Regions from separate parts of the Azospirillum sp. UENF 111221 genome, predicted to be linked through region 1. Evidence: predicted binding sites of a transcription regulator. Region 1 holds the regulator's gene; the other holds the start of a gene.
What was found. The regulator PhoB, encoded in region 1, activates phosphate uptake and scavenging genes when phosphate is short. The targets are predictions, from matches to a motif close to TNTCATAAAACTGTCA.

Region 1 (14,367 bases):
AGCGCCCAGTCAGCTTTCCGCCGGGCCGTCCAGCGGATACTCCCCCAACGCCTCATACACCGCGCCGCCGTTGCCGAGATGGCTGCGGTAGAGGGTGAGGCGGTCGACCGGCATCGGGCCGGCGCGGAACAGGCCGCGGTCGGACAGGAAACGGCCGATGCGGTCGGCCGGCGCGTCCTTCAGCCGGGCCAGCGTGATGTGGGGGGAGAATTTCCGCTCCTCCGCCGGCAGGCCGCAGCGGACGACGACGGACTCGACCTTGGCCTGGAGATGGGCCAGCGCCTCGTTGCGCTCCACCCCCGCCCACAGCACCCGTGCCTTGCGGCCGGCGCCGAACACGCCGACCCCGTCGAGGGTGAGCGCGAAGGCCGGCGCCCGCAGTTCCGCCAGGGCGGCGTCGATGTCCATCGCCTGATCCTCCGGCACCTCGCCGATGAAGCGCAGGGTCAGGTGCATATTCTCAGGCTCGGTCCAGCGCGCGCCGGGCACCCCGCCGCCCAGACCGGCCAGCCGCCGGCGAACCTCCTCCGTCAGGTCGAGCGCGACGAACAGGCGGAGCATGGGGCACCTCCAGACTTGCAGGGCCGGTTGCTGCAACGGCCCGCCCCCGTTCGATGAAGGGTGCGGGCCGTACGGTGGCTTACGGGCAGGGATCCGGCATGCGGTTGTGCACGGCGTCGATCTCCGCCAACACCTCGGGCGACAGGGTCAGCCCGACCGAGTCGATGTTGGAGATCAGCGTCTCCATCGTCGTCGCCCCGATCAGCGAGGAGGTGACGAAGGGCTTCTGCAGGGTGAAGGCGATGGCCATCTGGTTCGGCGCCAGACCGTGGCGGCGGGCGATGTCCAGATAGGCCTCGGTCGCCGCGTCGGCATTGACCGTGTTGTAGCGCGACGGCCGGTGGTCGAGCGAGCGGCGGCTGCCCGGCGGGATGGCGCCGTTCAGGTACTTGCCGGTCAGCGTGCCGGCGGCGAGCGGCGAATAGGCCAGCAGCCCGACATCCTCGCGCAGGGCCACCTCCGACAAGCCGTTCTCGAAGGTCCGGTTCAGCAGGTTGTAGGCGTTCTGGATCGAGGCGACGCGCGGCAGACCGGCCGGCTCCCCTGCCACCTCGGCGGCGCGCAGCCAGCGCATGACGCCCCACGGACTTTCGTTCGACAGGCCGACATGGCGGATCTTCCCCGCCTGCACCAGCTCGGCCAGCGCCGCCAGCGTCTCCTCGATCGGCACGGCGTCCTGCTCGGGCTTGTGCTGATAGGTGCGGCCGCCGAAGCGGTTGGTGACGCGGTCGGGCCAGTGGATCTGGTAGAGGTCGATGTAGTCGGTCTTCAGCCGCGACAGGCTGGCCTCCACCGCCGCGAAGAGGTTGGCGCGGTCGAGCCGCGACTTGCCGTCGCGTATCCAGCCGAAGCCGCCGGCCGGCAGGCCGATGATCTTGCTGGCAAGGATCACCCGGTCGCGCTTGCCGCGCGACTGGAACCAGCTGCCGATCACCTCCTCCGTCTTGCCATAGGTGTCGGCGGTGGGCGGGATGGCGTACATCTCCGCCGTGTCCCAGAAATTGATGCCGCGGTCGAGCGCCGCATCCATCTGGGCATGGCCTTCGGCCTCGGTGTTCTGGCGGCCCCAGGTCATGGTGCCCAGGCCGATGGCGCTGACCGACAGGCCGGTGCGGCCAAGCGGACGATACTGCATCCGGAACGTTCCTTATTCGAAATGATCTTTACAGAAACAGCGTCAGCACGCCGGTGTAACCATAGAGCCGGTTGTGCGACACCTCGCCCGAGGCGAAGAAGCCGGTCAGCGGGATGTCGCCGAAGACCTCGCGGATCATCGACAGCTCGGCATTGGCGGCACCGAACAGGCTGGGGCCGCGGGCGATGCAGCTGACATACACCGCCCCCTTCGGCGTCGCCTTCACCCGTTTCTTGAGGCTGTCCAGCATCCGGCGCATGTCGGCGGCGGCGGTCTCCGCGTCGCGGCGGGTGAACATCACCGGCTGGCCGGTGGTCACCCGTTCGGCGATGGAGAGCCAGCCGGCGCGCGGGTCGATGGCGATCAGGTCGCGCACCAGATAATCCTGGGTGTCGGAGCCGGCGATCGGCAGCCCGGCGCAGATCACCCCGGCCACCTGTCGCAGGTCGGCGGCAAGCTCCGGCCCGATGTCCTCCTTGAACACGTCGAGCGCCGGGCGGCCGTCGATCTCCAGGATCACGTTGTCGTCGCTGGCGGTGACGGTGCGCGTCGGCCCGATGGGGCGGCAGCCCTGGGTCAGCGCGGTGGCGACCGGCAGCTGCGGCGCGAACAGCACGCCGGACACGCCGCCGTCGGTGACCGGGTCGGCATCCTCCGCCCCGGCGGCGATCTGCGGGAACTCCCCGCGCGAGGCGGTCAGGCCGCCGACCAGGAAGACGCCGGCCTCCTCCGACAAACGGGCGACCAGCCCGGCCATGTCGGCATGGTGCGGGTCGACATGGATCAGCGCCAGCGCCGCGCCATGCTTGTCCAGCCAGCCGCCGGCATTGCCGCGCAGCGGCTCCAGCCCGTCGGTCAGGGTGGGGAACAGGCGGAAGCTGTCCTCCGGCAGGCGGGCGGCCATGATCGCCAGCCCCGGCTCGTCGAACAGGGCCGCACCGTTCGCCATCACGCCGATGCCGGCGGTGCCGACCCAATGGCGGATGCCGGTAACGCCGCGCAGCAGGGTGACGATGCTGGTCGCATGCTCCGCCAGCCCGTCGGTCAGATAGAGGAAGCCCAGGTTGCAGCCGGCGACCGGCCCCAGCCGGTCCAGGCAGGCCTTGACCGTCGGCCCCCACTCGGACCCGGCGGCGCAGGCGGCGGTAAAGCGGGTGTCGCTGTCCTGGGGCACGGTCATGGGGGTCACGGTCATGGCGGCTCAGCCTCCGGTCTTTTCTGTAGTCTTCTGGATTTGCGGCAGGCTGTCGAGCAGGGCGGTGACGGAGGGCAGGATGCGCTCGACGATCACCGCCACGCCCTGGGCGTTGGGGTGCAGGCCGTCCGGCTGGATCAGCGCCTGCTGCAACGCCACCCCGTCGAGGAAGAAGGGATAGAGCGGCACATCGTAGGTCTTGGCGAGATCCGGGTAGATGGCGTTGAAGCTGTCGGTGTAGGGCTTGCCCAGGCTGGGCGAGGCGAACATGCCGGCCAGCAGGGTCGGCACCTTGCGCTCCTTCAACGTCTTCAGGATGGCGTCGAGGTTGGCCCTGGCCTGACCGGGGTCGAGCCCGCGCAGCATGTCGTTGGCGCCCAGCTCGACGATGGCGGCGTCCGGCTTGTCGGCCAGCGCCCAGTCCAGCCGCGCCCGCCCACCGGCGGTGGTGTCGCCCGACACGCCGGCGTTGACGACGGTGACGCTGTAGCCCTTCGCCGCCAGCGCCTTTTCCAGCTGGCGGGTGAAGCCCTGCGGTTCGGGCAAGCCGTAGCCGGCGGTCAGGCTGTCGCCCAGCGCCAGCAGCTTCACCGGCGGCGCGGCAGCCGCGCGGGTCGGAACGGTCATCGATGCCCCTGCGGCAAGAAGAAAGGCGAGTGCGGCGCCAAGGGCGCCCGTGTTGAAAGCCCGGCGGGTCGTGCCATATGGCGATGGTCCATTCCGCTTGTGCGAGTGTCGCATGTCCAAGGCTCAGTCCCCTGCAACGTCGTCAAACTCCATCGCCCGGCCTTCAAACGAAATCATCGTTGAACTCGACGACGTCCACCTGAAATTGGACAGCGGCGCCGGACCCGTCAACATCCTGCGCGGCGTGAATCTTCAGGTTTCGGCCGGCGAGCGGGTCGGCGTCGTCGGCCCCAGCGGCTCCGGCAAGTCCACCATGATGATGGTGATGGCCGGGCTGGAACGCCCCAGCGGCGGCCTCGTCCGCGTCGCCGGCCAGGATCTCGGGAAGCTGGACGAGGATGGGCTGGCCCGCTTCCGCCGCCAGCATGTGGGGATCGTCTTCCAGGCTTTCCATCTGGTGCCGACCATGACGGCGCAGGAGAATGTCGCCATCCCGCTGGAGTTCGCCGGGGTCGCCGACGCCTTCGACCGCGCCCGCGTCGGGCTGGAGCAGGTGGGCTTAAGCCATCGCATCCACCATTATCCCGGCCAGCTGTCGGGCGGCGAGCAGCAGCGCACGGCGCTCGCCCGCGCCTTCGTCACCGAGCCGTCGCTACTGCTGGCCGACGAGCCGACCGGCAACCTCGACATCGACACCGGCAGCACCATCGTCAAGCTGCTGTTCGATCTGGCCGAGCGGCGCGGCACGACGCTGGTGCTGATCACCCACGACCAGAGCCTGGCTGCGCGCTGCGACCGCACGGTGCGGCTGGCGGACGGGCGGATCGCCGACGATGGGCAGGCCGCCCGGCGCGCGAAGCTCCAGGCGGCGGGGGAGTGAGGGGGATGGAAAGGATGTTCGCGCCAAATACTCCCTCTCCCCCCGGGGAGAGGGTCGGGGTGAGGGGGACGCAGTGCGTGGCGTTGCTCGACGCGCAAAGTCCTCGCCATTGAAGCAATCCTCGCCACGCACCCCCCTCACCCTAACCCTCTCCCCGGGGGGGAGAGGGGACAGCAGCAGGTGGAAGGGGGCTACGCGATGACCAACCTCAGCCTCGCGCTCCGGCTTGCCCGGCGGGAGCTGCGCACCGGCCTGAAAGGGTTCTGGGTCTTCCTCGCCTGCCTCGCCCTGGGCGTCGCCGCCATCGCCGCGGTGCAGTCGGTGTCGAGCGGGCTGCTCGACGGGCTGGCGAGCGACGGGCGTTCCATCCTTGGCGGCGACGTCGCGTTGCGGCAACTCTACAATCCGCCGGCCGACGGGCAGATGGCCGCGCTGAAGGCCGGCGGCCGGGTGTCGACCTCCGCCGAGATGCGGGCGATGGCCCGCGCGGATGACAACGTCCGCTCATCGCTGGTCGAGCTGAAGGCGGTCGACGATCTCTATCCGCTCTACGGCGCCGTGACGCTGGACGGCGGCGGCGACCTGCGCGACGCGCTGGCGCAGAAGGACGGCCGCTGGGGTGCGGTGGTCGAGGCCAGTCTGGTCGACCGGCTGGGCATCAAGCCCGGCGACACCATCCATGTCGGCGAGGGCGCCTACCGCGTCGCCGCCGTGCTGGACCGCGAGCCGGACCGCGCTTCCTCCAACGCCTTCTCGCTCGGACCGCGCCTGCTGGTGGCGCTGCCGTCGCTGGCGAACACCGGGTTGCTGCAACCCGGCAGCCTCACCTGGTGGAGCACCAAGGTGGCGCTGCCGCCGGACACCGACCTCAAGGCATGGCAGGATACCCTGCGCAGCCGCTTCCCCGACGCGCCCTGGCGGATGCGCGACTACACCAACGCCTCGCCGCAGATCGAGCGCTTCATCGACCGCATGACGCTGTTCCTGACGCTGGTCGGGCTGACCGCGCTGCTGGTCGGCGGCGTCGGGGTCGGCAACGCGGTGCGCAGCCATCTCGATTCGCGTGCCCGCACCATCGCCATGATGAAGTGCATCGGTGCGCCCGGCGCCCTGGTGTTCCAGCTCTATCTGGCGCAGATCCTGGCGCTGGCGCTGCTGGGCATCGTCATCGGGCTGGCGCTGGGGGCCGTGGCGCCGCTGGCGCTTGGCCGGCTGCTCGACGGCGTGCTGCCGGTGTCGGCCCACATCGGCGTCTATCCCGGCGCCCTGGCGCTCGCCGCCCTCTATGGCGTGCTGACCGCGCTGACCTTCTCGCTGTGGCCGCTCGGCCGGGCGCGCGAGGTGCCGGCGGGCGCCCTGTTCCGCGACGTGATCGCCCCGGCCGGCGGACGGCCGCGCACGCCTTATACGGTCGCGATGGTGGTATCGGCCGCGGCGCTCGCCGGGCTGGCGGTGCTGACCGCCCACAACAAGATCTTCGCCCTGTGGTTCGTCGGCGGCTCCATCGCCACCTTCCTCGCCTTCCGCGCCGCCGCCGCCCTGGTCACCTGGGGTGCTGCGAGGGTAGGGCGGGTCAGGCGTCCCGGCCTGCGGCTGGCGCTCGCCAACCTGCACCGGCCGGGCAACCCGACGGCGGCGGTGGTGCTGTCGCTGGGGCTTGGCCTGACGGTGCTGGTCGCCATCGCGCTGATCCAGGGCAACTTCTCCCGCCGGGTGTCGGAGACGATCCCGCAGGACGCCCCGGCCTTCTTCTTCGTCGACATCCAGCGCGACCAGTTCGACCCCTTGCGCGAGCTCGTCACCGCCGTCCCCGGCGCCAGCGCCTTCGAGGCGGTGCCGAGCCTGCGCGGTCGGATCGAGCGGGTGAACGGCGAGGATGCCGAAAAGGCGCTGGTCAACCCGGAGCAGGCCTGGATCCTGGCCGGCGACCGCGGCATCACCTATTCGGCGACGCTGCCGAAGCACTCCACCGTCACCGCCGGGTCCTGGTGGCCGACCGACTATGCCGGGCCGCCGCTGATCTCCATCCACCAGAGCGTCGCCGAGGCCTTCGGCATCGGTCCCGGCGCCACCATGACCGTCAACATCCTGGGCCGCAGCTTCGAGGCGAAGGTCGCCAACGTCCGTTCCGCCGATTTCAGCAGCATGGCGATCAACTTCACCATGGTCTTTGCCCCCGGCACGCTGGAAGGGGCGCCGCAGACCTGGGTCGCCACCGTCCGCGCCACGCCGGACGCCGAAACGCAGGTGCAGCGCGCCGTCCTGCAACGCTTCCCCAACATCACCATGGTGCGGGTGAAGGACGCGCTGGACACGGTGGCGGAGATGCTGGGCCATATCGGCACCGCGGTGCGCATCGTCGCCGGCATCACGCTGGCCGCCGGCACGCTGGTGCTGGCCGGGGCGGTCGCCGCCGGCCACCGCCGCCGGGTCTACGACGCGGTGGTGCTGAAGGTGCTGGGGGCCACGCGCGGCGACATTCTGCGCGCCTTCCTGCTGGAATACGGGCTGCTCGGCCTGCTGACCGCGGTCATTGCCGGCTTCATCGGAACCTTGACCGCCTGGGCGGTGCTGAAGTTCCTGATGCATTGGGAATGGAGCTTCCTGCCGTCGGCTGTCGTCACCACCGCGTTGCTGAGTACGGCGATCACGCTGGCTTTCGGGTTCTATGGTACTTGGCGGGCTCTGGGCCAGCCTTCGGCGCCATTGCTTCGGAACGAGTGACTCCCGTATGATGAAGCCGCAGGAAAAACGAATCGTGAAAGCTTTTTCATCTGGAAAAAGCGCCGCCGATTCCTATTGAACCGCCTGGCGGACTCGCCAATATGTCCTGCGACGGGATCACCCAATTCCACCGAGGAAACCAAACCATGGCAGACCCGACCTATAACCGCTTCGCGACCGCAGGCCGCGCGACAGATCGGGGATACTTCGACGAAGGCCTGCGCCAGCACATGCTGCGCGTGTACAACTACATGGGTGCCGGCCTGATCCTGACGGGTCTGGTCGCCGCGCTCGTGTCGTCCAGCCCGGCCATGATGGCCACCATCTTCGGCACGCCGCTGAAGTGGGTGGTGATGCTGGCGCCGCTGGCCTTCGTCATGGTGCTGTCCTTCGGCATCCAGCGCCTCTCCTTCGCATCGGCACAGATGATCTTCTGGGCCTATTGCGGTGCCATGGGCCTGTCGATGTCGGCCATCTTCCTGGTCTTCACCGGGGCGTCGATCGCGCTGACCTTCTTCGTCACCGCCGCGACCTTCCTGGCGATGAGCCTCTACGGCTACACCACGAAGGCCGACCTGTCGAAGATGGGCTCGTTCCTGATGATGGGCGTCATCGGCCTGGTGATCGCCGGCCTGGCGAACATCTTCTTCCAGTCGCCGGCCCTGCACTTCGCGATCTCCGCCATCGGCGTGCTGATCTTCACCGGCCTGACCGCCTACGACACCCAGGCGATCAAGGAAAGCTACGCCGAGGGCTACGATCACGAGAGCACCGGCAAGCTGGCCCTGATGGGCGCCCTGACGCTGTACCTGGACTTCATCAACCTGTTCCAGTTCCTGCTGCAGTTCCTGGGCCAGCGCAACAACGACTGAGCCTGAGGACATCCGACCCGAGACGCCCGATCGGACAAGCACCTGATCGACGCAGCAGCCGCCCGGAAGCACCCGCTTCCGGGCGGTTTTCTTTTGGGCCCGCTCAGGACTCTACCGTCACCAGGTCGCCCACGGCCAGTCCCAGCACCCGGTCGGCCCGCCCGCGGTTGACGGCGATCTCGGCCAGCCCGTTGGAGTTTTCGTACCACAGCGGCTGCCCCGGCCCGACGGCGCCGAAGGTGCGGGCGCGGGCGACGCGGGCGCCACCGGCGGTCAGCACCGCGTCGGCGGGCAGGGCGGAGGCCCGCAGGCCAGTCATGACGTTGCCGTAGACATCGACATAGACGATGCGCGGCAGCTCCTCCGGCCAGTCCGGCCGGTCGATGGCGGCGGGATTGAGCGGGCTGCGCGCGACGGCCCGGCCGGTGGCAAGGCTGGCGGCGACGGGGGCGAACAGGTCGCGGCCGTGGAAGCTGGCGGACAGCCGGTCCGGGATCCAGTCGATTGTCCAGGCGTTTAGCGACGTTGCGCGGCGCGCGATCAGGGCGAAAAGGCCGTTGTCCGGACCGACGAACCAGCGCCCGTCGGCCTCCACCATCACCGGCCGCCGGTCAGTGCCGACGCCGGGATCGACAACAGAGAGAAAGACGCTGCCAGCCGGGAAGGCCGGAGCATAGGCTGCCAGCAGATAGGCGGACAGCTGTGGGTCGAAGGCGGGGGCGTCGGCGAACAGGTCGATGACCGGCACGCCGGGCGCCTGTTGTGCCAACACCGCCTTCATCTGGCCGGTGTAGGGGCCGGAAAGTCCGAAATCGGTGAAAAGCAGGATCATCGAGGGCCTTCTCACCAGTGCTGTGGTGGTCTTGGCCCCCATCCTACCCCCATCCGAACCCCGCACTCACACCGACTTGGTATCGAGCGCGTAGCCGGCCGACCGCACGGTGCGGATCAGGTCCAGCTCGTCCTCCTCGTTCATCGCCTTGCGCAGGCGGCGGATGTGTACGTCGACCGTACGCGGCTCGACATACACGTCGTGGCCCCACACCAGATCGAGCAGCTGCTCGCGCGAGAACACCCGGCCGGCATGCTGCATGAAGTGGCGCAGCAGGCGGAATTCGGTCGGGCCGAGGTGTACGTCACGGCCGTTGCGGCGGACGCGGTGGGCGGCCAGATCCATCGTCACGTCGGCAAAGGTCAGCACCTCGTCGGTCATGCCGGGAGAGGCGCGGCGCAGCACCGCGCGCATGCGGGCGACCAGCTCGGTCGGCGAGAAGGGCTTGGTGATGTAGTCGTCGGCGCCGGAGTTCAGGCCGCGCACCCGGTCGCCTTCCTCGCCGCGGGCGGTCAGCATGATGATCGGGATGTCGCGGGTCTTGGCGTTGCGGCGCAGCTGGCGGCAGACCTCCAGCCCGCTCATCAGCGGCAGCATCCAGTCGAGCAGCACGATGTGCGGCGTCTGCTCGCCGGCGGCCAGCAGGGCCTCCTCGCCGTCGCTGGCGGTGGCGACGCGGAAGCCTTCCTTTTCCAGGTTGTACTTCAGCAGCGTCAGGATGTCGGCCTCGTCCTCGACGATCAGGACGAGCGGCTTCAGGGCCGCGTTCATGGTGGCTCCGTTGACAGCGCGCGTCTCGACGTTAACCGGCATGGGACAGCCTTTTCAACAAAGGAGGAGGGGAGGGCGCAGAGGTAAGGCGGGGCTCAGCCATAGCGGCCGGTGATGTAGCCCTGGGTGCGCTCGTCGCGCGGGTTGGTGAAGATGTCCTCGGTGTCGTCGCACTCCACCATCTCGCCCAGATGGAAGAAGGCGGTGCGCTGCGACACGCGGGCGGCCTGCTGCATGTTGTGGGTGACGATGACGATGGTGTAGTTGGCCCGCAGCTCGTCGATCAGCTCCTCGATGTGGGCGGTCGCGATGGGGTCGAGCGCCGAGCAGGGCTCGTCCATCAGGATCACCTCGGGGCTGACGGCGATGGCGCGGGCGATGCACAGCCGCTGCTGCTGGCCGCCGGACAGGCTGGTGCCGGGTTCGCGCAGGCGGTCCTTGACCTCGCCCCACAGCCCGGCGCGCTTCAGCGAGGTCTGCACCACCTCGTCCAGTTCGTCGCGGCCGGAGGCCAGGCCATGGATGCGCGGGCCGTAGGAGACATTGTCGTAGATCGACTTGGGGAAGGGGTTCGGCTTCTGGAACACCATGCCGACGCGGGCGCGCAGCTGCACCGCATCGACCGCCTTGCCATAGACGTCCTCGCCATCCAGCGCGATCCGCCCCTCGACCCGGCAGCCCTCGATGGTGTCGTTCATCCGGTTCAGGCAGCGCAGGAAGGTCGACTTGCCGCAGCCGGACGGGCCGATCAGCGCCAGCACCCGGTTTTCCTGGATGTCGAGGTCGATGCCCTTCAACGCCTGTTTGGCGCCGTAGAACACCGTCACCCCGCGGGCGGTCATCTTGTTGGGCAGGGCGGCACCCGCGCGTTGACCGGGGCGGTCTTCGGCGCGGGGCCGCAGCTTCAGCGGGTTCTGAATGCTCATGACGCTCACCACCGTCTCTCGAAAATCTTGCGCAGGATCACGGCCGCGCCGTTCAGCAGGATCAGGACGCCGAGCAGGATCAGGATCGCCGCCGAGGTGCGCTCGGTGAAGGCCCGCTCGGGGCTGTCGGCCCACATGTAGATCTGCACCGGAAGCACCGTGGCGCTGTCGGTCAGCCCGTGGGGCACGTCGACGATGAAGGCGACCATGCCGATCAGCAGCAGCGGCGCCGTCTCGCCCAGCGCGCGGGCCATGCCGATGATGGTGCCGGTCAGGATGCCGGGCATCGCCAGCGGCAGCACATGGTGCAGCACCGTCTGCAAGGGCGAGGCGCCGATGCCCAGCGCCGCCTGGCGGATCGACGGCGGCACCGCCTTCAGCGCGACGCGGGACGCGATGATGATGACCGGCAGCGTCATCAGCGCCATCACCAGCCCGCCGACCAGCGGGGCGGAGCGCGGCATGCCGAAGAAACCGAGGAACACCGCGAGGCCGAGCAGGCCGAAGATGATCGATGGCACCGCGGCGAGGTTGTTGATGTTCACCTCGATCAGGTCGGTCCAGCGGTTCTTCGGCGCGAACTCCTCCAGATAGACCGCGGCGGCGATGCCGGTCGGCACCGACAGCGCCATGGTCACCAGCAGGGTCAGCAGCGAGCCGGCGATGGCGCCGCCGATGCCGGCCTGTTCCGGCTCGCGGCTGTCGCCGGCGGTGAACAGGGTGGTGTTGAAGCCCTGCGCCAGCGCGCCGGAGGCCAGCAGCGCGTCGGCGGCGGCGACCTTGGCGTCGCTGAGCCCGCGCTCGCTCTCCGGCAGGTCGCGGCGGTAGCCGCCCTTCACCAGCTGGTCGATCTGGTCGTCGGCGCGGACCCAGATCGTCTGCGTGGTGCCGGCCAGCGCCGGGTTCTTCGCCACCATCGCCTCCAGCTCGTAGGGTGCCCCCGACGACAGCAGGTCGTTCAGCACGCGGCGGCCGGCGCGGTCGGTGACCTGGGGGAACTGGGCGTAGAGCGCCCGGCGCAGCGGGGCGGCGTAGTTGCGGTCGGCGACCTCCGCCGGGTCCAGCGTCACCTCCAGCCGGATGCGCGCTTCCCAAAAGGCACTGGCGCCCTTGGCGACGATGGAGCCCAGCAGCAGAACCAGCATCAGCGCCGCCAGCGCCACCGCGGCGGCGCCGGCCAGCCGGAAGCGGCGCTCCGCGGCATGGCGGGCGCGCAGACGGCGGGCGAAGGCCTCGCTGCGCAGGCGCGACTTCGGCGGGGTGGTTGAGGCGGGGGAGGGCGTCACGGCCGCCGCGTCCCGCTCGACGAGGTCAGTCATATTTTTCCCGATAGGTCCGGACCACCCGCAGGGCGACCATGTTGAGGCAGAGCGTGACGAGGAACAGCACAAGGCCGAGGCCGAAGGCCGACAGCGTCTTCGGGCTGTCGAACTCCTGGTCGCCGACCAGCAGCGTGGCGATCTGGGTGGTGACGGTGGTGACCGCCTGCAATGGGTTGGCGGTCAGGTTGGCGGTCAGGCCCGACGCCATGGTGACGATCATCGTCTCGCCGATGGCGCGGCTGACCGCCAGCATCACCGCGGCGACGATGCCCGGCAGCGCCGCCGGCAGCACCACCTGCCTGATGGTTTCCGACTTGGTGGCGCCGAGGCCGTAGGAGCCGTCGCGCAAGCTCTGCGGCACCGCGTTGATGACGTCGTCCGACAGCGAGCTGACGAAGGGGATGATCATCACCCCCATGACGATGCCGGCGGCCAGCGCCGATTCCGAACTGACGTCCAGCCCCAGCGCCTCGCCGACCGAGCGCACGAAGGGCGCCATGGTCAGTGCTGCGAAGAAGCCGTAGACCACGGTCGGGATGCCGGCCAGGATCTCCAGCGCCGGCTTCAGCCAGGTGCGCACGCCGCGTCCGGCATATTCCGACATGTAGATCGCCGCCATCAGCCCGACCGGCACCGCCACCGCCATGGCGATCACCGTGATCAGCAGCGTGCCGGCGAACAGCGGGATGGCACCGAAGGAACCGCTCGATCCGACCTGATCGGCCCGCATCGCCATCTGCGGGCTCCAATGGGTGCCGAACAGGAAGTCGAGCGGTGAGACGACGCTGAAGAAGCGCAGCGCCTCGAACAGCAGCGACAGGACGATGCCGACCGTGGTCAGGATGGCGACCAGCGAACAGACGACCAGCGCCACCCGCACCACCCGCTCCACCGCCGGACGGGCGCGCAGGTCCGGGCCGATGCGGTGGCGGCCCCAGGCGAGCCCGGCGACGGCGAGGCTGGCGCCGACCGCCAGCAGGCTCCAGCCGGCGAGATCGCGGAAGCCCGCATAGCGGCGCGCCGCCTCGACCACCAGCGGATCGGAGTCGCGCCCGGTCGAGATGCCGTGGGCGAGGTTGAGGATGTCGGCCTTCAGCAGGGCGACCGACTGGCCGTCACCGGTGGTCAGCCGCTCCGGCAGGGCCGACAGCACCAGCTGCATCGCCAGCCAGCCTTCCGACGCCGTCCAGGCGACGAACAGCAGCAGCGCCGGCAGCCCGGCCCACAGCGCGACATAGACGCCATGATATGACGGGACCGAATGCAGCTCCGCCACCCGCCCGCCAACGGACGCCGCCGCCCGCGACCGGCCGATCATGAAGCCGATCAGGGTGAGCAGGGCCAGGATCAGGGCGAGGAGGGTCAGCTGCATGCGGGTCGCTCAAGAGGAGGAGTTGGTCAGAACTGCAACGGCGTCAGGTTGACCGCCTCGACGCGGGCGGTGTCGCGCAGCGCCTTCGGCTCCGGGATCAGGCCCTTGTCGACCAGATAGCCGTCGTCGCCCATCGCCCGCTCCGACGTGTATTCGCCGATGAACTCGCGGATGCCCGGAATGACGCCGGCATGGGCGTTCTTGACATAGATGTAGAGCGGGCGGGCCAGCTCATACTTGCCGGCGGCCACCGTCTCCGCCGTCAGCTCCACCCCGTCCATCTTCGCGGATTGCAGCGTGTCGCGGTTCTGGTCCAGGTAGCTGTAGCCGAAGACGCCGAAGGCGTTGGGGTTGGCGAGCAGTTTCTGGACGATCAGGTTGTCGTTCTCGCCGGCCTCGACATAGACGCCATCCTCGCGGATCGTCATGCAGGCGCGCTCGCGCGCCTTCTCGTCGGGAACCGCCTTGGCGACCTCGGCCAGTTTTTTGCAGCCTTCCAGCATCGCCAGCTCGTTGAAGGTGTCGCGCGTCCCGGAGGTGGGCGGCGGCCCCAGCACCTCGATGGCCGCCTTGGGCAGCGACGGGTCGATGTCGGACCACAGCTTGTAAGGATTGGCGACCAGGGCGCCGTTGACCGGCACCTCCTTCGCCAGCGCCTTCCACAGCAGGACGGTGGACAGTGACACCGGCGCTGCCTTCTTCGAGGAGGCCAGCGCGATGCCGTCATAGCCGATCTTCAGCTCGGTCATCGTGGTGACGCCGTTGCCGGCGCACTGGTCGATTTCCGACTTCTTGATCCGGCGCGAGGCGTTGACGATGTCGGGATGGGCCGGGCCGACGCCGGCGCAGAACAGCTTCAGCCCGCCGCCGGTGCCGGTCGATTCGACCACCGGGGTCTTGAACTTGCCGGTCTTGCCGAAGGCCTCCGCCACCGCGGTGGTGAAAGGGAAGACGGTGGAGGAGCCGACCGCACGGATTCTGGTCGCGCGACTGCGCCCAGGCCGGGGCGGTGAAACCCACAGCCAGGCCCAAAGCGGTCGCGGCGAAAACATGGGTCCGGATGGTCACGGGTGCCCTCCTCGATCAAACGGAGACTGGTCCAGCGGAATTGCGCGGACCATAGACCCGGAGGGCGACCGATTGATTACGT
Region 2 (14,367 bases), on a different contig from region 1:
GGCGTGCGCGCCGCCATGGAGCAGGCGCGCGCCGCCATCCTGCTGACCGGCGAGGCCGCGTCGAAGATGACCGACGCCGAAATCCAGTCGGCGACCGACACGCTGACCGCGCGCGGCGACCGCGACGCGCTGGTGCTGCTGAACATGGTCGCCGGTTCCGGCGCGTCCGACATCACCAAGAAGTCGGCCGCCGCCGCCGTCTCCACCCTGGAACAGAAGCTGGCCTTCTGGGCCGCGCTGCAAAATCTCTGGTACGGGCTGTCGCTGGGGTCGGTGCTGCTGCTGGCCGCCATCGGGCTGGCCGTCACCTTCGGCGTGATGGGCGTCATCAACATGGCCCATGGCGAGATGGTGATGATCGGCGCCTACACCACCTTCCTAGTGCAGGAGTTCTTCCGCGCCCATGCCCCCGGCCTGTTCGACCTGTCGATCCTAGTGGCGCTGCCCGCCGCCTTCCTCGTGTCGGGCGGTGTCGGCATCGTCATCGAGCGCAGCGTGATCCGCTGGCTCTACGGCCGTCCGCTGGAAACGCTGCTCGCCACCTGGGGCCTGTCGCTGGCGCTCCAGCAGGCGGTCCGCTCCATCTTCGGCCCGACCAACCGCGAGGTGGGCGCACCCAGCTGGATGTCCGGCGCCTTCGAGCTGGGCGGCCTGACCATCACCTACGGCCGGCTGTGGATCGTCATCTTCGCCTTCACCGTCTTCGCGGCCCTGCTGGTGGCGCTGAAGCGCACCTGGTTCGGCCTGTCGATCCGCGCGGTGACGCAGAACCGGCCGATGGCCAACGCCATGGGCATCCGCACCGCGCGGGTCGATGCGCTGACCTTCGGCCTCGGCTCCGGCATCGCCGGGCTGGCCGGGGTGGCGCTGAGCCAGATCGACAATGTCAGCCCGAACCTCGGCCAGGGCTACATCCTCGACAGCTTCATGGTCGTGGTGTTCGGCGGGGTGGGCAACCTGTGGGGCACGCTGGTCGGCGCGCTGACGCTGGGGACCATGAACAAGTTCCTCGAACCCTATGCCGGTGCGGTGCTGGGCAAGATCCTGGTGCTGATCTTCATCATCCTGTTCATCCAACGGCGTCCGCGCGGCCTGTTCGCGCTGAAGGGCCGCGCGGTGGAGGCCTGATCCGATGCTGCTGCGCTTTTTCCTGATGGGGCTGGACCGCAAGGCCGGGATCGTGCTGACCATCCTCGCCATCCTGGCGGTCGCCGTCCCGGCAATGACGCTGTGGGTCCCGGCGGACTCGCCCTTCCACCTGTCGATCTTCACCGTCTCGCTGTTGGGCAAATACCTGTGCTTCGCGCTGCTGGCGCTGGCGCTGGACCTCGTCTGGGGCTATTGCGGCATCCTGTCGCTCGGCCATGCCGCCTTCTTCGCGCTCGGCGGCTACGCCATGGGCATGTACCTGATGCGGCAGATCGGCCCGCGCGGCGTCTACGGCAACCCGGTCCTGCCGGACTTCATGGTCTTCCTGAACTGGAAGGAGCTGCCCTGGTACTGGTTGGGCTTCGACCATTTCTGGTTCGCCGCCATCATGGTGCTGGTGGTTCCGGGTGCGCTGGCCTTCGCCTTCGGCTGGTTCGCCTTCCGCAGCCGCGTCACCGGCGTCTACCTGTCGATCATCACCCAGGCGCTGACCTTCGCCCTGCTGCTGGCCTTCTTCCGCAACGACATGGGCTTCGGCGGCAACAACGGCCTGACCGACTTCAAGGACATCCTCGGCTACGACATCCAGGCCGACACCACCCGCGTTGCGCTGTTCGTGGCGACGGTGGCGGCGCTGGCGCTCTCCTACATGATCGCGTCCGGCGTCATCGGCTCGAAGCTGGGCAAGGTGCTGGTGGCGCTGCGCGACGCCGAGAGCCGCGTCCGCTTCATGGGCTACGACACCGAGAGCTACAAGCTGTTCGCCTGGACCCTGTCGGCCTGCATGGCCGGCGTGGCCGGCGCCCTCTACGTCCCGCAGGTCGGCATCATCAACCCGTCGGAGTTCGCCCCGGCCAGCTCGATCGAGGCGGTGATCTGGGTCGCCGTCGGCGGGCGCGGCACGCTGGCCGGCGCCATCCTGGGTGCTGTTCTTGTCAACATGGGCAAGAGCTATTTCACCGGCGCCCTGCCGGAGCTGTGGCTGTTCGCCCTTGGCGGCCTGTTCGTGGCGGTGACCCTGTTCCTGCCCAAGGGTCTGCTCGGGCTGGGCGCGCAATTGAAGGCGAAGCTGCCGGGCCGCAAGTCCTCCCCTCTCCCCACCGCCCAAACCGCGAACCAAGCCACTGGCCAGACCGCTGGCCAGAAGGGAGCCTGACCCATGAGCGCGGAATCGACCCTTCTCTATCTCGACGGCGTGTCGGTCAGCTTCGACGGCTTCAAGGCGCTGAAAGGCCTGTCGCTGGTGATGATGCCCGGCGAGATGCGGGCGATCATCGGCCCCAACGGCGCCGGCAAGACGACGATGATGGACGTCATCACCGGCAAGACCCGTCCCGACACCGGCACCATCCTGTTCGAGGGCGACACCGACCTGACCCGCCTGCGCGAGGCGGCCATCGCCAACCTCGGCATCGGTCGCAAGTTCCAGCGCCCCACCGTCTTCGAGCCGCACACGGTGTGGGACAATCTGGAACTGGCGCTGAAGGCGCCGCGCCGGCCGCTGAAGACGCTGACCTACGCCATCAGCCGCGACGACCGTGCCCGCATCGAGGAGATCCTCGACATCACCCGCCTGTCGGCCCTGCGCAGCCGGCAGGCCGGCAGCCTGTCGCACGGGCAGAAGCAGTGGCTGGAGATCGGCATGCTGCTGGCCCAGGATCCCAAGCTTCTGCTGGTCGACGAGCCGGTCGCCGGCATGACCGACGCCGAGACCGAACAAACCGCCGAGCTGCTGTGCAGCATCGCCGGCAAGCATTCGGTGATCGTGGTGGAGCATGACATGAGCTTCGTCCGCGCGCTCGGCGTCAAGGTGACGGTGCTGGCCGAGGGCTCGGTCCTGGCCGAAGGCTCGCTGGACGCGGTCAGCGCCAACCAACAGGTCATCGACACCTATCTCGGCCGCTGACGGGAGACCCCAGCATGTTGGACGTTCGTTCCCTCGATCTGCATTACGGCGCCGCCCAGGCTCTGCGCAGCGTTTCCATGAAGGCCGAAATCGGCAAGGTCACCTGTCTGGTCGGGCGCAACGGCGTCGGCAAGTCCAGCCTGCTGCGCGCCATCGTCGGGCTGAAGCCGGTGTCGGGCGGCTCCATCGGCTGGGATGGCGCCGACGTGACGAAGATGGCGCCGGCCGACCGGGCGCGACGCGGCATTGCCTATGTGCCGCAGGGGCGTGAGATCTTCCCGCTGCTGACGGTGCGTGAAAACCTGCTGACCGGCTACGCCCCGCTGCCGCGCGCCCAGCGCTCGATTCCCGACGAGGTGTTCGAGCTGTTCCCGGTGCTGAAATCCATGCTGGAGCGCCGCGGCGGCGACCTGTCGGGCGGCCAGCAGCAGCAGCTCGCCATCGGTCGCGCCCTGGTGACCCGTCCGCGCCTGCTGGTGCTGGACGAGCCGACCGAGGGCATCCAGCCGTCGATCATCAAGGACATCGGCCGCGCCATCTCCTACCTGCGCGACAAGGGCACCATGGCGATCCTGCTGGTCGAGCAGTATTTCGACTTCGCCCGCGACCTTGCCGACGACTGGGTGGTGATGGAGCGCGGCGAGGTGATGCTGTCCGGTCCGCGCAGCGGCCTGGACGAGCAGGAGGTCCGCAAATACCTGACGGTATAACCCCGATGGCATGGCGTTCCGGCCGGTGACGGGCGGAATATCCGCGGCCCCGTTGCGTCCTTGATCCATCGGGCCTGCCGTCCGGCGGGCCTGTTTCGGGAGGAACTGCGCAATGAAGTCCGCACTCCGTATCGCCGCTGCCGCCATTGGCCTGGGGGCTGTCCTGTCCGGCGCCCCCGCTTTTGCTCAGGACAAGGAACCGGCCATGACGGGCAAGACCGCGATGGGCCCTGTCCTGACCGACGCGAAGGGCATGACGCTCTATGTCTTCGACAAGGACGGTGCCGGCAAGTCCGCCTGCAACGGGCCTTGTGCGACCAACTGGCCGCCGCTGATGGCTCCCGCCTCCGCCAAGCCGATGGGCAAATACAGTGTCGTCACCCGCGACGACGGAAGCCGGCAGTGGGCCTACAACGGCAAGCCGCTCTACAGTTGGGCCAAGGATGCGAAGCCCGGCGACACCACCGGCGACGGCGTGAACAACGTCTGGCACGTGGCGAAGCCCTAACGCTCCATTCCTCGGCGGCGCCATGGCACTGCCGCCCAGCGCCATGGCGCCGCCTTTGCAGGAGTATACTTATCCGGTCGAGGTAATGCGCAAACGCCGACTTCGCAGGCGGCGCTCTTTAACAGTCGTTAAGGATCGAAACCGCATGATGGCTTCAACGTCATCTTGCTCATGGAGCAGCGGGCCATGTCGATCTACAACGCCACCTCGTTCGAAGCCGTTCCCGTCACCGAACCGAAGGTCCGCAAGATGCGCGGCCTGCCGCGCCTCGCGGTGTGGGCGGTGATGATCGGCACGCCGTGGCTGCTGATCGTGGAAGCGGTGCGCCTGATCTTCTGAAGGTCAACCTCCAGGCCCGGCGCACCGTCCTTTCAGGCCATTATTGGGCAGGCCGTTATTGGGCCGGTGCCACCCAGGGCTCCAGCGCGCCGATCTTCTTGGCCCGCTTCTCGTCCGCCGACAGTTTGAAATTATGCCCGAAGGGCGCGCTCTCGAACGAGCCGTAACCGGGATTGGCCAGCATCAGCCAGTCGCGCCCGAAATGCTCCTTCGCCGCCTCGAACGCCTTCAGTCGGTCGGCCTCGCTGCCGTTGTAGGCATCGCTGAAGTCGCCGAAATTGTCGCCGAACAGCAGGACGATCCGGTAATCCTTGGCGATGTAGGCGCGCCGCGTCCCCTTCGCCGAGCCCCAGTCCGGTTTTTCCTTTGACATCAGGAAGGTATCGACATTGCCGCCCATCGGGAAGCCCAGCGCCTGCGCGTTGCGGCGGGTCGGCTCTTCCTGGTCGGCGTTGCGGTTGGTGACGTAGAACACCTTCACGCCCTTCGATTCGGCATACTGGGTGAACTCGACCGCCCCCGGCACCGCCGTCGCCTTCTCCGCCTTCACCCAGGCATCCCACGTCTTGGGCGAAAATTCGCCGTTGCTGGTGACCAGCCCGGCTTGATAGGCGGAGTTGTCCATCGCCGTCTCGTCCAGGTCCAGCACCACCGCCGGCGGCAGATCCTGGTAGTTGCCGGTCTGCTCGGTCGCCGCGGTCCAGGTCTTTTCGGCCAGCGCCTTGTCCAGCTGCATCCGGCCCAGCGCATAGACCGCCAGCGAGTTCGCCTTGTATTCGACCGACCGCTGCATCCACAGCTCGGCGTTCAGCAGATCGCTTTGCGGCACCGGGCCTTGGGGAGCCGGATCGGCCGCCAGGGCGGGGCCGGCCAGAAGGGAAAGGGCAACCGCACCGGACAGCAGCGACCAGCGCCCGGAACAGGCGGAATTGCGCATCGACTCATCCATCCATCAAGTGTCATGGAACTGTCATCGAAGCACAGATTCGGGTGCTTGGCGACGGTCCCGTGACGCTTGCGTCACGGTAATCGGTTACGCTTGCGTCACGGTAATCGGCGGCGGGTCTTCAGGCCGGCTGGGGGATGGCGCTTTCCGGCATCGGGGTCAGCGCCGGGATCGCTTCCACCCGTTCCAGCCAGCGCCGCACCGCCGGATAGGGGGCGAGCGGGATGTGCCCTTCGGGAGCGCGGGCGACATAGGCATAGCAGGCGATGTCGGCGATGGTCGGCCGCTCCGCCGCCAGCCAGTCGCGATCGCTCAGATGGCTGTCCATGAAGCGCAGCAGGCGTTCCGCGACCCTCTGCGCGTCGGCCAGCGTCCCAGGCCCGCCCCACAGGGTCAGGATGCGCGCCAGCGCCGGTCCGAAGCGCAGGTCTCCGGCGGCGACCGACAGCCAGCGCTGCACCTGCGCCGCCTGGTCCGGCGCCTTCGGGTTCCACAGGCCGGAAGCGTCGTAGCGGTCGGCGAGATAGACGAGAATGGCGACCGAGTCCGGCAGGACGAGATCGCCGTCGACCAGCACCGGGATTTGTCCGAAGGGGTTCAGGGCGAGGAAGGCATCCGACCGGCGAACCTCGGCGTTTGCTTCGACATAGCGATAGGGCAGGCCAAGGATGTTCAGGAAGGCTTCGACCCGGTGGGCATGCCCCGACAGCGGCGTGCCGTAGAGCGTAATGGCGGGATCGGTGCTGGTGCCCATGGCAAGGCCTCCTTCTCTGTGGATCGCGGATGCCCACAGCCAACCACTTGCGCCGCTCCGCAGGAATGGGTTTTGATGAAAAGGGACTCTTTCAGGAATTGGAAGAATTGTGGACCGGCTGGATGAACTGACGATCTTCGTCGCGATCCTGGAGACCGGCAGTCTGGCTGGGGCGGCCAAGCGGCTGCGGCGGTCGGCGCCCGCCGTCACCCGCGCGCTGTCGGGGCTGGAGGAGCGGCTGGGTGTGCGGCTGATCGAGCGGACCACCCGCAATCTCGCCCCCACCGATGCCGGCCGGCGGCTGGCCGAGCAGGCCCGCCGGCTGCTGGCCGATTATGACGAGGCGCTGGCCGCCACCGGTACCGACCGGCCGATGCGCGGGCGGCTGCGCGTCACCGCACCGGTGATGTTCGGGCGCAAGCATGTGACGCCTCTGGTCCTCGACTTCATGCGGGAGTTTCCGGACATCCGCGTCGAGCTGACGCTGTCCGACGGCAACCTCGACCTGATCGAGGAGGAGCTGGACGTGGCGATCCGCATTGGCCCGCTGCCCGATTCCGGCCTCGTCGCCCGGCGGGTGGGGCAGGTCGGGCGCTTTCTGGTCGCCAGCCCCGGCTATCTGGCGCGGCGCGGCACGCCGTCGATGCCGGAGGATCTGTCCGGCCACGACATCATCCTGACGACGGCCCGGCCCGGTCCGCCGGACTGGCGCTTTCTGATCGACGGGCGGGAGCGGGTGCTGCGGGTGACGCCGAAGCTGGCGGTCAGCCACATCGAGCCGGCGTTGCTTGCCGCCCGCGACGGGCACGGCATCGCCCGTCCGCTGTCCTATCAGGCGGCGGACGATCTCGCCGCCGGCACGCTGGTGCGCCTGATGCCGCACGCCGAGCCGGAGCCGCTGCCGGTCCATGTCGTGGTGCCGACCGCAAGGCTGATGCCCGGCCGGGTGCGTGCCTTCCTCGACCATGCGGTGCAGGGCCTGTCGGCTCTGGAGGTGCTGCGCAGCTGATCCGCAGCCACGTCAGGGGTCACATGGTCAGGAATCGCATGGTCAGGGATCGCGGGCGACGCGGATGCCGTAGGCGGCATAGCCGCTCTCCGCCGCGTCCACCCGGCGCACGGCGGAGCGGACATAGCGCGGGTTGCTGTGCCATGACCCGCCGCGCATCGTCCGCTGCGAACAGCTCTCTCCGGACCGGCCGTCCGATGCGCAGTCCTCCACCCACTGCCAGACATTGCCCAGCATGTCGTAAAGGCCGAAGCCGTTGGCGCGGTAGCTGCCGACCGGCGAGGTGAACAGGGCGCCGTCGCGGCAGTTCGCCACCTCCCAGTCGGTGAAGCGGTCCTTGGCCGTCAGGTCGGCGACGTTCGCCGCATCGCAGCCCCTGGCCGGATCGTCACCCCACCAGCGTGCGGTCCGGGTGCTGGCGCGGGCCGCATATTCCCACTCCGTCTCCGTCAGCAGGCGATAGCGCTTGCCGGTCCGGCGGCTGAGCCAGTCCACATAGGCCTTGGCGTCGTACCAGCTCACACAGACCGCCGGGTCGTTGTTCGTCTGCGCGAACCCTGGCCGGCGCCAGGAGAAATGCCAGCGCGGCAACAGCTCCGTCTCTCCGGCATAGCCGCGGCAGACCGTCCGTGGCCGATAGCCGCTGTCCTGGATGAAGCTGGCATATTCGCCGCGGGTGACCGGATATTTGCCGACGGCGATGGGATGCTGGACCGACGCGGGGGTTTGCGGCGGCTCGTCGGGAAAGCGTTCCGTCTCCGTCGCCGGAGAGCCCTGGAGGTAGCTGCCGGCCGGGATGGTGACCAGGACGGGGGCGTCTGGATGGTCCCAGACCTCACGTGCCGGGCTGCCTGCCTGCCAGACATGGTAGGTCGCCAGCCTTTCGGTCCGCCAGGCGGTCAGATCGTCGGGCTCCACCCGGCGCCAGGCGGCCAGGGCCGTCAGCATCAGGATGAGGGCGACGACTGCACCGACGGAGCCGGGCAGGGTGACGGTCATGGCGGGGATGTCTTTTGCTGAGGTGCCGGTGCGGATCATGGAGCCATTTCCCCGCAGCCCGCCGCATCCGGCAACCGCGCGTCCGTGTCCCGGTCGGGGCACTTCCAGCCGCTACCCCAACCGGGCTTCAACGGGTACTGGGGCACCACAGCCGGAGGTTTGCCCCTTTGCGGTATGGCGCAAGCGGTAAGCATCGAAGACGGTGCCCTGCTGTTGGTGCGGGCAGACGTTCAACGGAGCGTTGATGCCACAGGAGAAACACATGGCTGCCTATCCCGCGGACCTCACGCGCGCGCTGTTCGTTACCGGCCTGCGCAACGCCCATGCGGTGGAACAGCAGGCTCTGGCCCTGATGGACCGCCAGCTCGACCGTCTGGTGAATTATCCCGAGGTCTCCGACCATTTGCGCATGCACCGTGGCGAGACCGAAGGCCAGATCACCCGCATCGAGCAGATCCTGGACCAGCTTCAGGAAACCCATTCCGGGCTGAAGGACACCGCCCTGTCGATCATGGGCAATCTGGCCGCACTCGGCCACAGCTTCGCCGAGGACGAGATCCTCAAAAACTCCTTCGCCAACTACGCCTTCGAGAATTTCGAGGTGGCGAGCTACCGGTCGCTGCTGACAGTGGCGGAGGCCGGCAACTTCGCCTTCGCCACGCCGCTGCTGCAGACTTCGCTGCGCGAAGAGGAGGCGATGGCCTCCTGGGTGCTCGAAAATGTGCCGACGCTGACGCTGAAGTACCTGTCGCTGAAGGCCAGCGACCGGACCGCCGGCCGCTGACGCCCGTTCCGCGTTGATGATGGCCGGGGCCGTCAGGTTTTCCCCGGCCATCGCGCTGCTGCAATGCAGCATTCCCGTCGCGTGCGGATTTTGAACGGTGACGAGTTCGGGGGGCTTTGCCGTAAGAAACTTGGCGGGGTTTCAAAACGGATGGTTTGCCCGTGCTTCGATCGGTCTCTCTCTGCCTGTTCATCGCCGCGGTCGGCGGTCTTGCGGGCTGCACCTCCGACTATTCTCCCAACACCTACGCCTCCAGCGCGGTCCAGCAGGCCAACAAGGTCGAGCCGGGCATCGTCGTCGGCTTCCGTCAGGTGGCGATCAGCGCCAACGGCACCGTCGGCGCCGTCAGCGGCGGTGCGGCCGGCGGCATCCTGGGCGCGCAGGTCGGGACGGGCGGCATGAACGCCGCGCTCGGCACGGTCGGCGGCACGGCGATCGGCGGCCTGCTGGGCACGGCGATGGAACACATCGCCGGCGACACCAACGGCTGGGAATACATCGTCCGCAAGTCGAACGGCGAATTGCTGTCGCTGACCCAGAAGGAGCCGCAGCCGCTGCCCATCGGGCAGAAGGTGCTGGTCATCACCGGCAGCCAGGCCCGCATCGTCCCCGACTATTCCACCCCCGCCGACCCCGAGCCTGCGAAGGCCGATTCGGCGAAGTCCGAGGCCGCCAAGGCCGAGCCGGCCAAAACTGAAACGCCCCGGCCCGAAACCCCGAAGTCGGACATCAAGGCGGTGCCGCTCGCTCCGCCTGCCGAGCCCGCCCCGGCAGCCGCTCCCGCCGAGCAGTCCGCCACCAGCCCGGCGCAGCCTTCCAGCGGCGGTGGGCCGGTCCGCCTGACCGCCCCCACCGACAATCCCCCCACCAGCCCGGTCCCCACCGTTCCCACGGCGGGGGCGGAACCCGCAGCGGCGGCTCCCGCCTCGTCGCCTGCCTCTCCCTCGGCTCCGGTGGAGACCAAGCCGGCCGAGTAGCACCATACTTGTCCGAATGGACGGGATGGCGCACAGTTCGATGGTCCAACCAAGATCACCGACAGAGGCCCCATGTCCGCCGTCGACCGTTCCGCCGCCGCTCCCGTTCCCGCGATGACGAAGGAGGAGCTGGAGGATCTGATCCGCGAGGGGGTTCCGCTGGTCGGAAACTTCGGCGTCGTCGTCGAAAGCCTGGGGGCCGGCACGATCCGCCTGCGCCTGCCCTACAAGGACGATTTCGTCCGTCCCGGCGGCACCGTCACCGGCCCGGCGATGTTCGGGCTGGCCGACGTGGCGCTCTACGGTGCGGTGCTGAGCCTGATCGGCCGGGTTGAGCTGGCAGTCACCACCAGCATGACCATCAACTTCCTGCGCCGTCCGCCGCCCGTCGCCATCGTCGCCGAAGCGCGCGTCCTGAAGCTGGGCAAGCGGCTGGCCTATGGCGAGATCCTGCTGTTCTCCGAAGGCGATCCGGAGCCGGTCGCCCATGTCACCGGAACCTACTCGATCCCGCCGCATGACCCTGTCACCGTTGCGGTATCTCATTACCGTACCGATGAAGCCTCATAAAAAGTCGTTTCAGATCAATGGGTTTGCCAGAGCGGTATCTTATTACCGCGATTGCAAATCATTGAAATGAAAGGATAATTTTTCCATTGACAGAGGCATGTTCCGGCCCGTAGAAAACCGTCCGCTTCGGCGCCCCGGTATCGGCGGCCAGCCGATCCGTATTCGAAGAAACGAGTGTGGCGATGAAGACCTTCAATCTGAAGCCGACCGAAATCGAGAAGAAGTGGTATGTCGTCGACGCCGACGGCCTCGTTCTCGGCCGGCTTGCCAGCATCCTGGCGAACATCCTGCGTGGCAAGAACAAGCCGACCTACACCCCCCACATGGATTGCGGCGACCACATCGTCGTGATCAATGCTGAGAAGGTGAAGCTGACCGGCAACAAGCGCGACGCCGACATCTTCTACTGGCACACCGGCTATCCGGGCGGGATCAAGGGCCGTTCCAAGGGCCAGATCCTGGACGGCAAGTATCCGGAGCGTGTGATCGAGAAGGCCGTGGAGCGCATGGTTCCGCGCGGTCCGCTCGGCCGCCAGCAGATGACCCACCTCAAGGTCTATAAGGGTGCCACGCATCCGCACGATGCGCAGCAGCCGGTCGCCCTCGACATCGGCGCCCTGAACCCGAAGAATAAGCGGAGCGCGTAAGCATGGCCCAGGTCACCACCACCCTCTCCGGCCTTAAGGAACTGACGGGCGCTGCCGCCACCGCGACCGTCTCCGAGGAGCTCGCCGCTCCGAAGCTGGACGCCCAGGGCCGCGCCTATGCCACCGGCAAGCGCAAGGACGCCGTCGCCCGCGTGTGGATCAAGCCGGGCTCCGGCAAGGTCACCGTGAACGGCCGCGACCAGTCGGTCTACTTCGCCCGCCCGGTGCTGCGCATGATGATCGCCCAGCCGTTCGGCGTGACCGAGCGTTCGGAGCAGTTCGACGTGGTCGCCACCGTTGCCGGCGGCGGTCTGTCGGGCCAGGCCGGTGCCGTCCGTCACGGCATCTCCAAGGCGCTGACCTACTTCGAGCCGGCCCTGCGCCCGCCGTTGAAGGCCGCCGGCTTCCTGACCCGCGACGCCCGTACGGTCGAGCGTAAGAAGTACGGCCGCGCCAAGGCCCGCCGCAGCTTCCAGTTCTCGAAGCGCTAATCCCTACACGGGCCTGCTGCTTTACGGTACAAGCGAGGGGCGCCCCGGAAGGGGCGCCCCTTTCTTTTTGCGCTGTCATCACGCTTTCGCTTATCCCGGATACAGATTCCACCCGTCTTCAGATCGTCTTCAGCGAAGGACATTGCCTCCATGGCCTCGACCAGCATTCTCGGCAGCACGTCCGGCGGTTCGAAAATCCGCGTCGGCATCCTGGGCGCTTCCGGCTACACCGGCGCCGAACTGGTGCGCATGCTGCTGCGCCACCCGAACGTGGAGATTGCCGCGCTGACCGCCGAACGACAGGCCGGCAAGCCGATGGCGGAGGTGTTCCCGCATCTGGGCGGCTATGGCCTGCCGGATCTGGTGAAGATCGAAGAGCTGAAGTGGGACAACCTCGACTTCATCTTCTGCGCCCTGCCGCACGGCACCACGCAGGAGGTGGTCGCCGGCCTGCCGAGCGGGCTGAAGGTGGTCGATCTGTCCGCCGATTTCCGCCTGACCGACCCGGCCGAATACGCCACCTGGTACGGGCATGAGCACCGCGCCGTCGACCTGCAGAAGGAGGTCGCCTACGGCCTGACCGAGTTCAACCGCCAGGGCGTGCGCAAGGCGCGGGTGGTGGCCAATCCGGGCTGCTACCCGACCTGCTCGCTGCTGCCGCTGCTGCCGCTGCTGCTGGAGAACCAGATCGAGCCGGGCGGCATCGTCATCGACGCCAAGTCCGGCGTGTCGGGCGCCGGCCGCGACGCCAAGCAGGCCAACCTGTTCACCGAGGTGTCGGAAGGCTTCAACGCCTATGGCGTCGGCCATCACCGCCACATGCCGGAGATCGAGCAGGAGCTGCGGCTGGCCGCCGGCCGTCCGGTCACCGTCTCCTTCACCCCGCATCTGGTGCCGATGAACCGCGGCATGATGGCGACCATCTATGTCCGCATGGCCGACGGCGTCACCGCCGACGATCTGCGGGCGACGCTGGCCGCCCGCTATGCCGACGAGCCCTTCGTCGGCGTGACCCCGGCCGGCGTGGTGCCGGCGACGCGCCATGTCCGGGCCTCCAACCACAACCTGATCGGTGTTGTCGCCGACCGCGCCCCGCGCAGTGCCATCATCGTGTCGGTGATCGACAATCTGGTGAAGGGCGCGTCGGGTCAGGCGATCCAGAACATGAACGTCATGATGGGGCTGGGCGAGACGACCGGCATCGATCAGGCGCCGCTTTTCCCGTAATCGGCTACCGCGAAAGGATAGGTGGGGGGCTGTGACAGCGTTGTGGCCCCCTGTCCGCACTGTTGCACAGAGGCACCAATCGGGATTTGCTTTGGCCTGTCAATGCGAAATCAGGTGGTGCCTTAAGCCTTACGGTGCTTCAATCCGGCCCGTCATGCACGACTTCGGTACGACCTGATGACTGGCCTTGTCCGCGCCTACAACGGCATCCTGCCCACCATCGACCCGACCGCGTTCATCGCGGAAACGGCGGCGGTGATCGGCGACGTCGTGATCGGGGCGAACAGCAGCATCTGGTACGGCTGCACCGTGCGTGGAGACGTCAACGAGATCCGAATCGGCGCTCGCACCAACATTCAGGACGGCACCGTGATCCACGTGGCCTCCGAAGGGCAGGGCACCTACATCGGCGACGACATCACCGTCGGCCACATGGCGTTGCTGCACGCCTGCACGCTGGAAGACGGCTGCTTCATCGGCATGAAGGCCTGCATCCTGGATGGGGCCTATGTCGAGTCGCGGGCGATGGTCGCGGCCGGTGCTCTGGTGACGCCCGGAAAGCGGGTTACGTCCGGATTTTTGTGGGCCGGCAGCCCTGCTAGACCGGTTCGCGAGCTTACGGAAAAGGATCTCGCGGTTTTTCCTGTGCTCAGCCACCGTTATACGGATTTGGCAGAATCATACCGGAAAAGCTGCTATGGAAGTGGAGCATAGGTCAAGGTACAGGTACGGTTCGGCCGAACGGCTGAGGTGTCGGAACATCGCCGCACACCACATGTTGGGAAGGTCGCTGCCGCGCTTGCACGTGGGCCGTTGCTTCGATTGATACGTTCATCCCCCGCAGGCACTCTGATGGGGAAGGGTTCTGGAAGGGAGTGAAGACAATGAAGACTATTGTTCGCGCGGGTCTGGCTGCCATCCCGGCCGCCATCGTCGCTTTCGGTCTGTCGGCGGCCGCCAATGCCCAGGACGCGAGCCTGGTCGGCAAGGGCACCCAGTGGTGCAACCCGGTCATCGGCTGGACCGGTCAGGTGTCGGAAGGCGTCGCCGCCCGCACCGCTGACGGCGGCTACGTCATCCATCAGGGCAGCTATCCGTGCCCGCCGGCCGCTGCCGCTCCGGCTCCGGCCGCCGTTGCCGCGGTCCAGAGCGAATATCTGGTGTTCTTCGACTGGGATAAGTCGAACATCACCCCGGCCGCCGATCGCGTGATCGGTGACGCGGTGTCGGCCATCCTGAAGAACGGTGGCGCCAAGATCCACGTCGTCGGCCACACCGACACCTCGGGTTCGCCGGCCTACAACCAGAAGCTGTCGGTCCGTCGCGCCGACGCGGTCAAGAAGGCCCTGGT

Region 2: the regulator PhoB is predicted to act here: its motif matches at 5,570-5,585, upstream of ACWPN3_RS04455 (5'-nucleotidase, lipoprotein e(P4) family).

Annotation. Positions count from the first base shown of each region.
Region 1 is NZ_JBSNCH010000005.1:1,955,458-1,969,824, reverse strand. It holds gene ACWPN3_RS24035 (GGDEF domain-containing protein) at 1-1, shown strand, start outside; gene thpR (RNA 2',3'-cyclic phosphodiesterase) at 10-561, opposite strand; gene ACWPN3_RS24025 (NADP(H)-dependent aldo-keto reductase) at 641-1,696, opposite strand; gene ACWPN3_RS24020 (FIST signal transduction protein) at 1,725-2,891, opposite strand; gene ACWPN3_RS24015 (arylesterase) at 2,898-3,518, opposite strand; gene ACWPN3_RS24010 (ABC transporter ATP-binding protein) at 3,631-4,398, shown strand; gene ACWPN3_RS24005 (ABC transporter permease) at 4,597-7,122, shown strand; gene ACWPN3_RS24000 (Bax inhibitor-1/YccA family protein) at 7,269-7,994, shown strand; gene ACWPN3_RS23995 (SAM hydrolase/SAM-dependent halogenase family protein) at 8,098-8,826, opposite strand; gene phoB (phosphate regulon transcriptional regulator PhoB) at 8,893-9,597, opposite strand; gene pstB (phosphate ABC transporter ATP-binding protein PstB) at 9,693-10,523, opposite strand; gene pstA (phosphate ABC transporter permease PstA) at 10,529-11,842, opposite strand; gene pstC (phosphate ABC transporter permease subunit PstC) at 11,835-13,217, opposite strand; partial or broken gene ACWPN3_RS23970 (PstS family phosphate ABC transporter substrate-binding protein) at 13,244-14,285, opposite strand.
Region 2 is NZ_JBSNCH010000001.1:992,263-1,006,629, reverse strand. It holds gene urtB (urea ABC transporter permease subunit UrtB) at 1-1,128, shown strand, start outside; gene urtC (urea ABC transporter permease subunit UrtC) at 1,133-2,305, shown strand; gene urtD (urea ABC transporter ATP-binding protein UrtD) at 2,309-3,055, shown strand; gene urtE (urea ABC transporter ATP-binding subunit UrtE) at 3,070-3,765, shown strand; gene ACWPN3_RS04465 (COG4315 family predicted lipoprotein) at 3,971-4,273, shown strand; gene ACWPN3_RS04460 (hypothetical protein) at 4,460-4,612, shown strand; gene ACWPN3_RS04455 (5'-nucleotidase, lipoprotein e(P4) family) at 4,668-5,561, opposite strand; gene ACWPN3_RS04450 (glutathione S-transferase family protein) at 5,680-6,312, opposite strand; gene ACWPN3_RS04445 (LysR family transcriptional regulator) at 6,422-7,321, shown strand; gene ACWPN3_RS04440 (formylglycine-generating enzyme family protein) at 7,364-8,359, opposite strand; gene ACWPN3_RS04435 (ferritin-like domain-containing protein) at 8,583-9,104, shown strand; gene ACWPN3_RS04430 (outer membrane lipoprotein) at 9,266-10,081, shown strand; gene ACWPN3_RS04425 (PaaI family thioesterase) at 10,154-10,651, shown strand; gene rplM (50S ribosomal protein L13) at 10,834-11,298, shown strand; gene rpsI (30S ribosomal protein S9) at 11,301-11,789, shown strand; gene argC (N-acetyl-gamma-glutamyl-phosphate reductase) at 11,940-13,016, shown strand; gene ACWPN3_RS04405 (gamma carbonic anhydrase family protein) at 13,194-13,730, shown strand; gene ACWPN3_RS04400 (OmpA family protein) at 13,901-14,367, shown strand, end outside.